One region of the Ralstonia pickettii genome, then DNA from elsewhere that is predicted to be linked to it. Evidence: predicted binding sites of a transcription regulator. Region 1 holds the regulator's gene; the other holds the start of a gene.
What was found. Region 1 encodes FNR, which switches genes on or off when oxygen is low (the NO sensors DNR and NnrR bind a similar motif). Its sites were predicted from a motif close to TTGATNNNNATCAA; they were not measured.
Positions count from the first base shown of each region.

Region 2: N5B55_RS20140 (universal stress protein) is a predicted target of FNR. The motif match lies at 2,616-2,629, and genes of this name have one in related genera.

Region 1 is NZ_CP104381.1:1,330,146-1,334,966, reverse strand. Features, by position in the region: gene N5B55_RS06465 (pseudouridine synthase) at 1-489, opposite strand, end outside; gene scpB (SMC-Scp complex subunit ScpB) at 580-1,425, opposite strand; gene N5B55_RS06455 (sulfite exporter TauE/SafE family protein) at 1,913-2,656, opposite strand; gene fnr (fumarate/nitrate reduction transcriptional regulator Fnr) at 2,836-3,564, shown strand; gene N5B55_RS06445 (hypothetical protein) at 3,586-3,840, opposite strand; gene N5B55_RS06440 (FixH family protein) at 3,837-4,064, opposite strand; gene ccoG (cytochrome c oxidase accessory protein CcoG) at 4,100-4,821, opposite strand, start outside.
Region 2 is NZ_CP104382.1:754,585-759,405, forward strand. Features, by position in the region: gene N5B55_RS20125 (flavodoxin family protein) at 1-422, opposite strand, end outside; gene N5B55_RS20130 (BON domain-containing protein) at 468-1,121, opposite strand; gene N5B55_RS20135 (universal stress protein) at 1,155-1,994, opposite strand; gene N5B55_RS20140 (universal stress protein) at 2,035-2,535, opposite strand; gene N5B55_RS20145 (CBS domain-containing protein) at 2,822-3,289, shown strand; gene N5B55_RS20150 (YgaP family membrane protein) at 3,322-3,504, shown strand; gene N5B55_RS20155 (MgtC/SapB family protein) at 3,505-4,731, opposite strand.

The DNA of each region.
Region 1 (4,821 bases):
GCCGGCCTTGCCTTGCGGTTTGCCGTTGCGGTTCTGCTGCTTGCCACGACCGCCGGCATTCTTGCCGCCGACACCTTCCGTGCGTTCGCCCCGTTCGGCGCGTTCCGCCGGCTGGCCTTCGCCTTGGCGGCGACGGTTCTTGCCGAATCGGCCGCGCGGGCCACGGCGCTCGCCCTGGCTTTCTGCCGGCGCCTGTTCGGCCGGTGAAGCACCTTCTGCCGCGCCCTCTGCGGCAACTACGGCCGCCTCACCAGCTACTTCTTTCGGCTTGCGAGCCCGTGGCGCGCGGCTCTTGCGCGGCTGCGCGGGCTGGCCGGCGTCCGCACCACCCCCATCAGCGGCTTCACCCTCAGGGCGACCATCCTGCTGCTGGCGGCGCGAAGCCACGAGGTTGCGCAAGCCGCGTCGCAATCCCTTGCGACGAGGCGCGGCCTCAGTCCCACCACCGCCGTCTTGTCGCGGCGGCTGAGCGTCGGCATCGGCCGGCATACGTGTATCCATGGAATCTGGCTGGGTGCTCACAACGTCTTTCAAATCTAGGGGTTCAGACCATGTGCCGAGTGGGCGGCGGGCATGGCATTACGGATGTTCATTGGCGGGAGCCGCGGGCGGCTCGACCGGTGTTTTGTAATCGTCTTCGGATGCAGCGCCGGTCGCACTCACCGCTTGCGACTCCGCTTCCAGCGCTGGCTCGTCACCCGCCGCGACCTCCGCAGGCTGCTCTGGCGCTTCAGCGGCTACCTCAGCGGGAGCCTCGGCAACCGGCAATCCGTCCGATTCCTGCACCGAAGCCTCTGTGGTTTCAGCGCCTTCCGGCGCGTCGTTGACCATTGCCGTCAGCTCTTCCACCGCAATTGCGCCGCCTTCGAACTCGATGGCGCCCTGCTCCAGCAGGCTCGCCTGCGCCTGGGCGCGGGCATCTTCAAGCGGCGGCAGTTCGTCCAACGAGCGCAAGCCAAGGTCGTCGAGAAACTGCTTGGTCGTTGCATACAGCGCCGGGCGGCCCGGCACATCACGATGACCGATGACCTCAATCCATCCGCGGTCTTCAATCTGCTTGATGACCTGCGTGTTGACCGTCACGCCGCGGATGTCTTCAATATCGCCGCGGGTCACGGGTTGACGATAAGCGATGATCGCCAGTGTTTCCATCACGGCGCGCGAGTACTTGGGCGGCTTCTCCGGATGCAGGCGATCGAGATACACGCGCATTTCGGGGCGGCTCTGCAGGCGCCAGCCGGAGGCCAGGGCAACCAGTTCGACACCGCGATTCAACCAGTCCTGGCGCAGCTCTTCGAGCAGAACGCGGATGGTGTCCGCTGAAACATCTTCGTCGAACAGCTTGCGCAAGTCATTGACTCGCAACGGGTCCTGCGCGCAGATCAGCGCTGTCTCGAGGACGATCTTCGCCTCTTGGGTATTCATCGGGTTGAGCGGCTCGTCATTGCTCGCGCGCGGCCAGTCGCCGTCACGCTTGAGGTTTGTCGTCCCACCGCGAAGCACGCGGCATTTCTGAATGCTGTTGCCCACCCGGGCCTGGCGCGCGAAGGCCAATTGATTCGATTGGACCCTGCACCGAAACGCAGTGGCTGTGCCCGCAAAATAGGGCCGGAGGAGCGAGTTGATCCGGTGCCGGTCAGGCACCACAAGGGCAATTTCTTCCGCCGCCATGGGGACGGATACTGCGCCGGACGACTACCAACGAAGAATGGCAGCCCGCCCGAATCGACTGTCCAGGGTGACTCTACCGCTGGATGGCATCGCTAGGCGCCGCGCTTGGGATTGTTGATTTGCGCGGGTGGCGAATCGAATTGTGTTCGATTGTAGGGCAATTCCCCGCGACGCCGCAACCGGGAAGACGTCTTAGCCCTCCATCCCGGGCAGGATGGCGATTTTCGCGTGCTTTAAACGCCTACAGCACCAGACAGAAGCCATGTGCGTTGAGCATCTCCGGCAGCCAGATTGCGTGAACCAGGCCCCAGATCCCGAATACGGCGATAGCGATGCCCGCAGCGCCCCGCGCCCACCGCTGTCGCGACAGGCCGCGCAGCCATCCCGCCAGACCGGACATCATCAACAGATTGGGCAACGTGCCAGCACCAAAGGCGAGCATGACGACAGCCCCGGAGGCGCCGTTGCCTGCCAACAACGCCACGGCCAGTGCGCCGTAGACCATTCCGCACGGGACCAGCCCCCAGGCCAACCCCGTGAGGTAGCGGCGCAGCAGCGGGGGCTGGCGTTGCAGCCTGCCGCCCAGCGCGGCAGCAGCCCGGGACAGTCCGCCCGTGACACGGCCCAGCTGCCGCTCGAGCCATACGCTGCGCCACACGTCTGCAGCGGAACGCACGAGCAGCAGGACCCCGTAGGCAAGTAGCAAAGCGCTGGCAAAGGCAAACAGGCCGCGTTGGATCGGTAGCCACTGCTGGCGCCATATGGTCGCGCCCATCGCCCCCATGATTGCGCCGAGCAACGCATACGTGGTCAGGCGCCCCGCATGCATGACGACCTGTTCGAACCACAGCCGGCGACGCGACACAATTCGCACCGACACGGTCCCCCGCTCCGCCGCCAATGCGATACCGCTGCACATCGCCAGACAATGGACACCGCCGAGCAGTGCAATCAGAAAAACACTCAGAAGCGCCGCGGCACTCATCTTTTTAACGCTCTTTTGATATGGGCCAAGGTTTTCGTTTTGCTGTGGCGAACTTAGCCTAATTGACGCGTTTTGCCGCATCGGAAGTGTCCGATGACGACAACGTCGCCGTTATAATAAGTCGAGCTGCACCACAAGAATTACTCATTCCACTCTCTCGAAATCCAGTCGCCCCGCCCGTGCTCACTCGAATCGCGCTTACCGACCAAGCCTCGCGTTGTTCCACCTGCGTACTCGGACAAATCTGTCTGCCGGTGGGAATGAACTCGGACGACGTGCGCAAGATGGACGATTTGGTCAGCGAGCGCATCCGCATTAAGAAGGGGCAATCCCTCTATGCTTTGGGCGAGCCGCTTGAGGCGGTTTATGGCATTCGCTTCGGCACGCTGAAAACCCATTTGACGCTTGAAGACGGTCGCCACCAGATCACCGGATTCCACCTGCCAGGTGAAATTGTGGGGCTCGACGGCATTGGCGATATGCGCCACGTGTCGGACGCGACCGCGCTGGAAGATACCGAAGTCTGTGTGGTGCGTTACGACGAATTGCAACAGCTGTCGCGCCGGCTGCCATCGCTGCAGCATCAGTTCCTGCGCATCATGAGCAAGGAGATCTCGCAGGATCATCTGATGCTGCTCACGCTCGGCTCCATGCGTGCAGAAGAGCGTCTCGCGGCTTTCCTGCTCAATCTTTCCAAGCGCTCGGCCCAGCGCGGATATTCGTCGACCGAGTTCGTGCTGCGCATGAGCCGTGAAGAACTCGGCAGCTATCTGGGTCTCAAGCTCGAAACGGTCAGCCGCCTGTTCTCCCGTTTTGCCGAAGCGGGCCTCATTCAGATCCGTCAACGCCACGTCAAGCTGATCGACCTGGCCGGCCTGCGCCAGGTGATGAGCGGCCAGGCCGCCTAAGTTACCGTCCATGGCGCCTGCTCACACGAGCGGGTGTTCGTGCGCTTCCAGTTTGCCAATACCCGGCGATACATAGAGCGTCAGCGCACTCGACAACCCGCACAGCAACCAGAACACAAAGAACGACACGGTGTAGACCGCTTGGGCCGACACCGTGATCTGCTCGCCAAAGAAACGCAGGTCGGCAGGATCGACCACCGCAAAGACGATCAGCTCGGCCAGCGCGGCCGACAGAAAGGCCGGCCACAGAATCCACATCAGTAGTCGACGCTTCATCGGGCCCCCGCTGGCATGACATGCGCAGGCGCGGCAGCCGGCTTTTCGACGACCAAACCGCGCCGCACAACGTTGTCGTGAATGGCAGCATCCGGATGCGAAGTCGCGAGCCAGATGGTCACGCCACAGCCGATCATGGCGGCGAACGGTCCCGCCATCAGAAGCCACGGCCAGGGCTCGCGCCACCAGGGCCGTGCGGGTGCTGAAGTTTGCGTTGCGTGCATCGTTGCCTCCTGTTGGAGATGCCGCGAGTACCGCGCTAGCGCGGCACGATGAAGCTCGACGGCTCGCGCAGCACGAGGCTGCCACTGCCGTGATCTGCCTGAATGACGAATTGGATCTTGTGCGAACCGGGCGTCGCGTCGTCGGCGGGTCGACGCACGCGCACCGGCACCAGACGGTTGGCCGCAGGCGGCAACTCCAACGTGGTCGATTCGCCCCGGCCGCCCTCCACGTCCAGTTGAGGCATGCCTTCTGCGGTGATGGTCACGCGCATGGGCTGCTCGGATGCGTTCATGAGTTGCAGACGATAAACATTCTCGATCTTGCCGCCATCCACTTCGCGTGCGAGTGCCCCGCGATCGCGAATCACATCCACCTTGAGAGGCTGCCGAATCATCAGAGCGCCAATGAACCCAACAATGAGCACCAGCATGATTGCGCTGTAGACCAACACGCGTGGGCGCAGCAGATGCCGGCGCGCTTCTTTTGGGCTGAGCCGGTCATGCATGGCCCGCTCTGATGTATAGCGAATGAGGCCGCGCGGGTAACGCATCTTGTCCATGACCTGATCGCAGGCGTCGATGCATGCCCCACAGCCGATGCATTCGTACTGCAACCCCTGGCGGATGTCGATACCGGTCGGGCACACCTGTACACAGATACTGCAGTCGACGCACGAGCCCAGGCCCTGCGCTTGGAAGTCGGCATTGCGGGAGCGGCTGCCCCTCGGTTCGCCGCGCTGCGTGTCGTATGTGACGA
Region 2 (4,821 bases), on a different replicon from region 1:
CTCTGTACGTCGTGCTGGAACAGCGCCAGCACCGGCGCCGGAATGGTGGCGGTGATCCGCATGATTTCCTCTACAGCACGGAATGCCCCGCGCGCCGCCATGACGCAAATCACGGACAGGTGCGTGGACGCCGGCAATTGGTCAGCCAGAAAGTCGCGCATGGGCGAAGCCAGGCGGCCCATCCAGACGGGAGCGATCACGACGACGTGTTCGACTTCATCAAGCGGCGGCCCTTCATAGCGATACTTGGCACGCGCATGAAAGACCGTTTCGATCACACAGCGCGCGTCCCCCAGAAAGCCGGCGCGCGGATGCTCGTCCGTCACCTCGGCAAGCTGCCATCCGCTCTGGGCGGCCATCTGCTCCGCCACCTGACGCGCCGTACCGGTGCGCGAGTAGTACACGATCAGCTTCTTTTCCATCTCGTACTCCAGGATCTGGTAAGCAGTGCAACGTGCGGATCGCCTCTAGGAGCCGACCCACATCTGGTCGACGACGGCACGCACGCCGGGTGCGTCCCATGCGGCCTCCCGGGCGGCACGGCATTCGTTGAGGTTGCGCAGCGGCCCGTACAGCGTCACCGTCCCGTCTGCCACGGAGACATTGAGCCGTGAAGCGTCTACGGCGGCGAGGCGTTGCAGGGCCTTGGCAATGCGATCGCTCAGATCGGCCGGCCCGGAGGCGGGGCGCAATACGAGTGCGTTGGCCACCGACTTCACCCCGCGCACCCGTCGCACCGTGTCGAGCGCCGCGCGGCGCTGGAAGTCCTGGTCGACTTCACCGCGCAGCGTCACGGCTCCGTCTTCGACGGTGATCCGGACGGAATCGGGCGGTACCGATGCATTCCAATGCAACGCGCTGCTGATGGCTTGCGCGATCTCGTCGTCGGGGCGCTGCATATCCGGCGGCATCCGCACATCCACGTGCACAACCAGCGCGGTCACACCGGCAACCCGCCGCACGGCCTCTTCCGCTGCATGCTTATCGGCAAAGGTGTCGACAGCACCGGAGAGCGTGACGATGCCGTTCTTCGCTTTCACGGCAAAGCAACCGGCATCCACCGCCGGATCCCATTGCAACTCTTCTTCGACGTCGTGCTTGAGCTGGATATCGTTCTTCATGGTGACCTCCTGATGTCCAATGGACGTCGAGACTCAATGCGACATCAGCACCGGCACGGTCATCGTTTTCAGCAGCGTGCGTGTCACCCCGCCAAGCACCAGTTCGCGCAGGCGGCTGTGCCCGTAGGCGCCCATGACGATCAGATCGGCGTTGAAGTCGGCTGCGCGCGAGAGCAGCAACTCGCCGATGGCGGTGTCGGTATCCGCGCAGTCGGTCTCTTCCACCGTGGTATGAATGCCGCGCGCGTTCAGTGCACGTGCAACCTGCCCGACGGTGGTTTCCTCGGCCCAGTGCTTGGGCTGCGTGCTGGTGATCTGCAACACGTGCACATTGGCGCCCGCCATCATCGGGATGGCATCGTGCAGCGCACGGGCCGATTCGCGTCCCCCGCTCCAGGCCACCAGAATGCGCTGCGGCAATGCCGCGAAGCTGCCGGCGTAGGGCACGACCAGCACGGGGCGGCCCGACTCCAGGATCAGCGTTTCGACGAAGTCGCCGGCGATGAATTCGTCCGGTTCGTCGTGGTTGCGTTGTCCGACCACGAGAAGATCGGCCTCCCGCGCTTCGCGCAAAACGAGCGCGACGGGGTCGCCTTCCACGGCACGCCATTCCGTTTCCACCGCAAGTTTCTCCGTCTCCAGGCGAAAGCGCGCGTGCACGGCATCCCGGATGGCGTCGCGCCGGATGCGGTCTTCGTCCAGGTAGCGGGAAGCGTTCTCCATCATGTAGAACCAACTGAGGCTGGGCGCAAAGCTCGCGTAGATGCCGACAAGCGTGGCGTGGTGTGCCCCCGCATACTGGGCCGCGAGGTTGAGGCGGTGCATGGCGCGTTCGCTGCGGTCCAGATGCACCATCACGCTGGCGTAGGTCATGGTTAGATCCCGATGTCGTGTCAGAGGGGAAGGCACCTGGCTAGGCAATGACGGCATTGCTCAGCGGTTCTGTGGCCCTGTGCGGTGTCTCGGTCGGCAACGCGCGGACCAGCAGCACCGGCAGTGTGCTCATGCGCACAACGCTCTCGGCAACGCTGCCCAGGAACAGTCGCCGGAAGCCGCGCCGCCCGTGCGTTCCCAGCACCAGGGCTTGAGCGCCGACGTTGTGGGCCGCCTGTTCAATGGCCGTGCCGATATCGAAGGTCCCGATGGGATCGTCCACCACCACGCTGTGAACGCGCACGCCGGCTTTCTCGGCCTTGGCACGCGCCTCGGCGACGATTTGATCGCCTTGTTTCACCAACGCTTCGGTAAAGGCGCCCACGTCGATATAGCCAACGTCGTACATCAGATACGAGTTGTCGATCACGTGGGCGATGACCAACTCGGAGCCGAGCTTCTGCGCAAGCTTGATGGCCTCGTCCAGCGCGCGATCTCCCGTCGGGCTGCCGTCCACCGCTACCAGAATCCTGTCGTACATGATGTGCCTCCGTCGAATCCGTCGGTTCGCCCCACGCGGGGTTGCTGGATTCCATGTTGGACCACCAGGCAGATCGCCCCTTGATTTACATCAGCGTTTGGTTCGCCGGATCACCTGCCCTTGGCACTTGATCTGCCTCAATGATCCGAGTGCAGCGCTCGATAGACTCAACCGCTATCCGCTGCCCATCCGGACAGTCATGGAAAGCTCACGGCACCTTGTTCGGGATCAACTTCTGACACCGGCCCGTTCTTATAGTGAAAACGTAAGCGCATCGGAGTGCAGCATGAGGATCGACGAGATTTGCTCCCACCGTATCGTCCACATCCGGGCAACGGCGACGCTGCAGCAAGCTGCCCGACTGATGCGCGACGAAAGCACCCGCGCGTTGCTTGTCACAGAACACACCGCTGTTGGTGCGCGCGTGGTCGGCATCGTCACAGACCGCGACATGGTGGTGCACGGTATCGCCAGCCGCAGCGACTGCACCGAAACCGCGGTATCCGAAGTCATGACACGCGGCCTTCTGACCATCCGCGACGACGCGGTGATCAGCGAAGCCTTGCGCTTGATGCTGAGCCACGGCCTGCACCGGCTGGGCGTGGTCGACCGGCAGCAACGGCTGGTGGGCATGCTCAGCCTCGATGACACCATCCGCGCGATGGGCGGCGAATGGACCTTGCTGGTCGGGATTCTGGGTCGCGACAACTTTACCGGAGCCGGTCCGCGTGCGCCGTCCGATTTGATTCTCTAAGCCGTAACCGACCGTTGTTCAGGAGCACCGTCATGTTCACCAATGTTGGAACCGCGGACCGCATCGTCCGCATCTTGATTGGTATCGCCATGATCCTGCTGGCGTTCTTTGGCAAGGTACCAGCGTGGGTGGGCTGGCTTGGGCTGATACCTCTGGTGACGGGGCTGATCCGCATGTGCCCGGTCTATTGGGTGCTGGGCATTGGGCGGGATTGACTAAGAGACAAGCCAGAACACCGTCCAGCTGGCCAGAAGCATGATCAGCAGGCCAGCCGTGACCTTGCTGGAAAATGCGCGGCCCCCGCTGGTGGCCACGACCACCTTCGAGAGCGTGTTGGCTGTCAGCGCAAGCATGACCAGCTTGCCTGCCGTCGGGCTTTGCAACGTGTGGCCAGCAACCTGCGTCGCAATGGACGCGGTCGCGGCGTGTACATCGGCAAATGCGCCCACCACGGTAACAGCCACCACCGCCGCTGTCCCGAACCATGTGCGTGCGGCGGCTGCGGCAAGCAGCAGGGTCGCCGTCCATAACGCAAAACCGATCGCTACCCGCCAGTTGATGGAAGAAGCAGAATTCTCCGGTGCTTCCTCAAGCGGCTTGCTGCCGCGCCATATCCATAGAGCCGACCATGCGACGGTCGTCATCATTCCCACTGCCAGTGGCGCCGCCAGCACGCGTAGCAGGTCGATATTGATGGCGGCAGTCAACAGCAGCATCTGCACCAGCGTGGCCACGTTGGACAGGAGCGCTGCGGCAACCGCACCCTCAACGGGGCGATGAACCTTTCGTACGCGCGCAGCCATGGCCGTGATCGTTGCCACACTTGATGCAAACCCGCTGAAGAGACCGGCCAGCGGCAGGCCGATGCGCTCGCCAAACCATCGCGCCGCAAAGTGGCCCGTGTTGCCCATCAGCATCACCAGCAGCACAATCAGCCACAGCGTATGCGGGTTCCAGGCGTCCAGCGGCCCCATGTTCCGGTCGGGGACTGCGGGCCAGATCAGCAATGCCGCCACCGCAAGGATCAGCAGATCGGCCAGTTCACGCTGGGTGATGACCGTGCGGGCAAACCGATGCAAACCGGCCTTGGCATAGAGCAGGACAAGAAGGACGGTGCCGAGGCCTGCCGTCATTTCAGGCTCGCTCACGGCAAAGGCACCCAGCAGCGTGGTCGCCACGAGTGCGAGTTCCGTTGTCACACCAGGGTCGACATTGGCCGAATGGTGGTAACCCACCGCTGCCAGCAATGCGACCGCCAGCAGCACAGTCGGCACGGCCAGCGGTATCGGCAGGCTTGCCGCAATGGCACCTGCCAGCGCCGCGATCGCAAAGGTTCGCATGCCTGCCGGCAGTTCCGCACTGCCGGCATGACTACGCTCGCGCTCAAGGCCGATCGCCAGGCCCACGCCCAGGGCAACCGAGAAAGACAGCAGTGAAGACATTGCGTGGATACCGATGGCCGCTGCATTGCACCCGTTCAGTATTGCGCGCGGCAACGTTCTTCGATTGATCTGGCGCAGGCGATGGCCCAC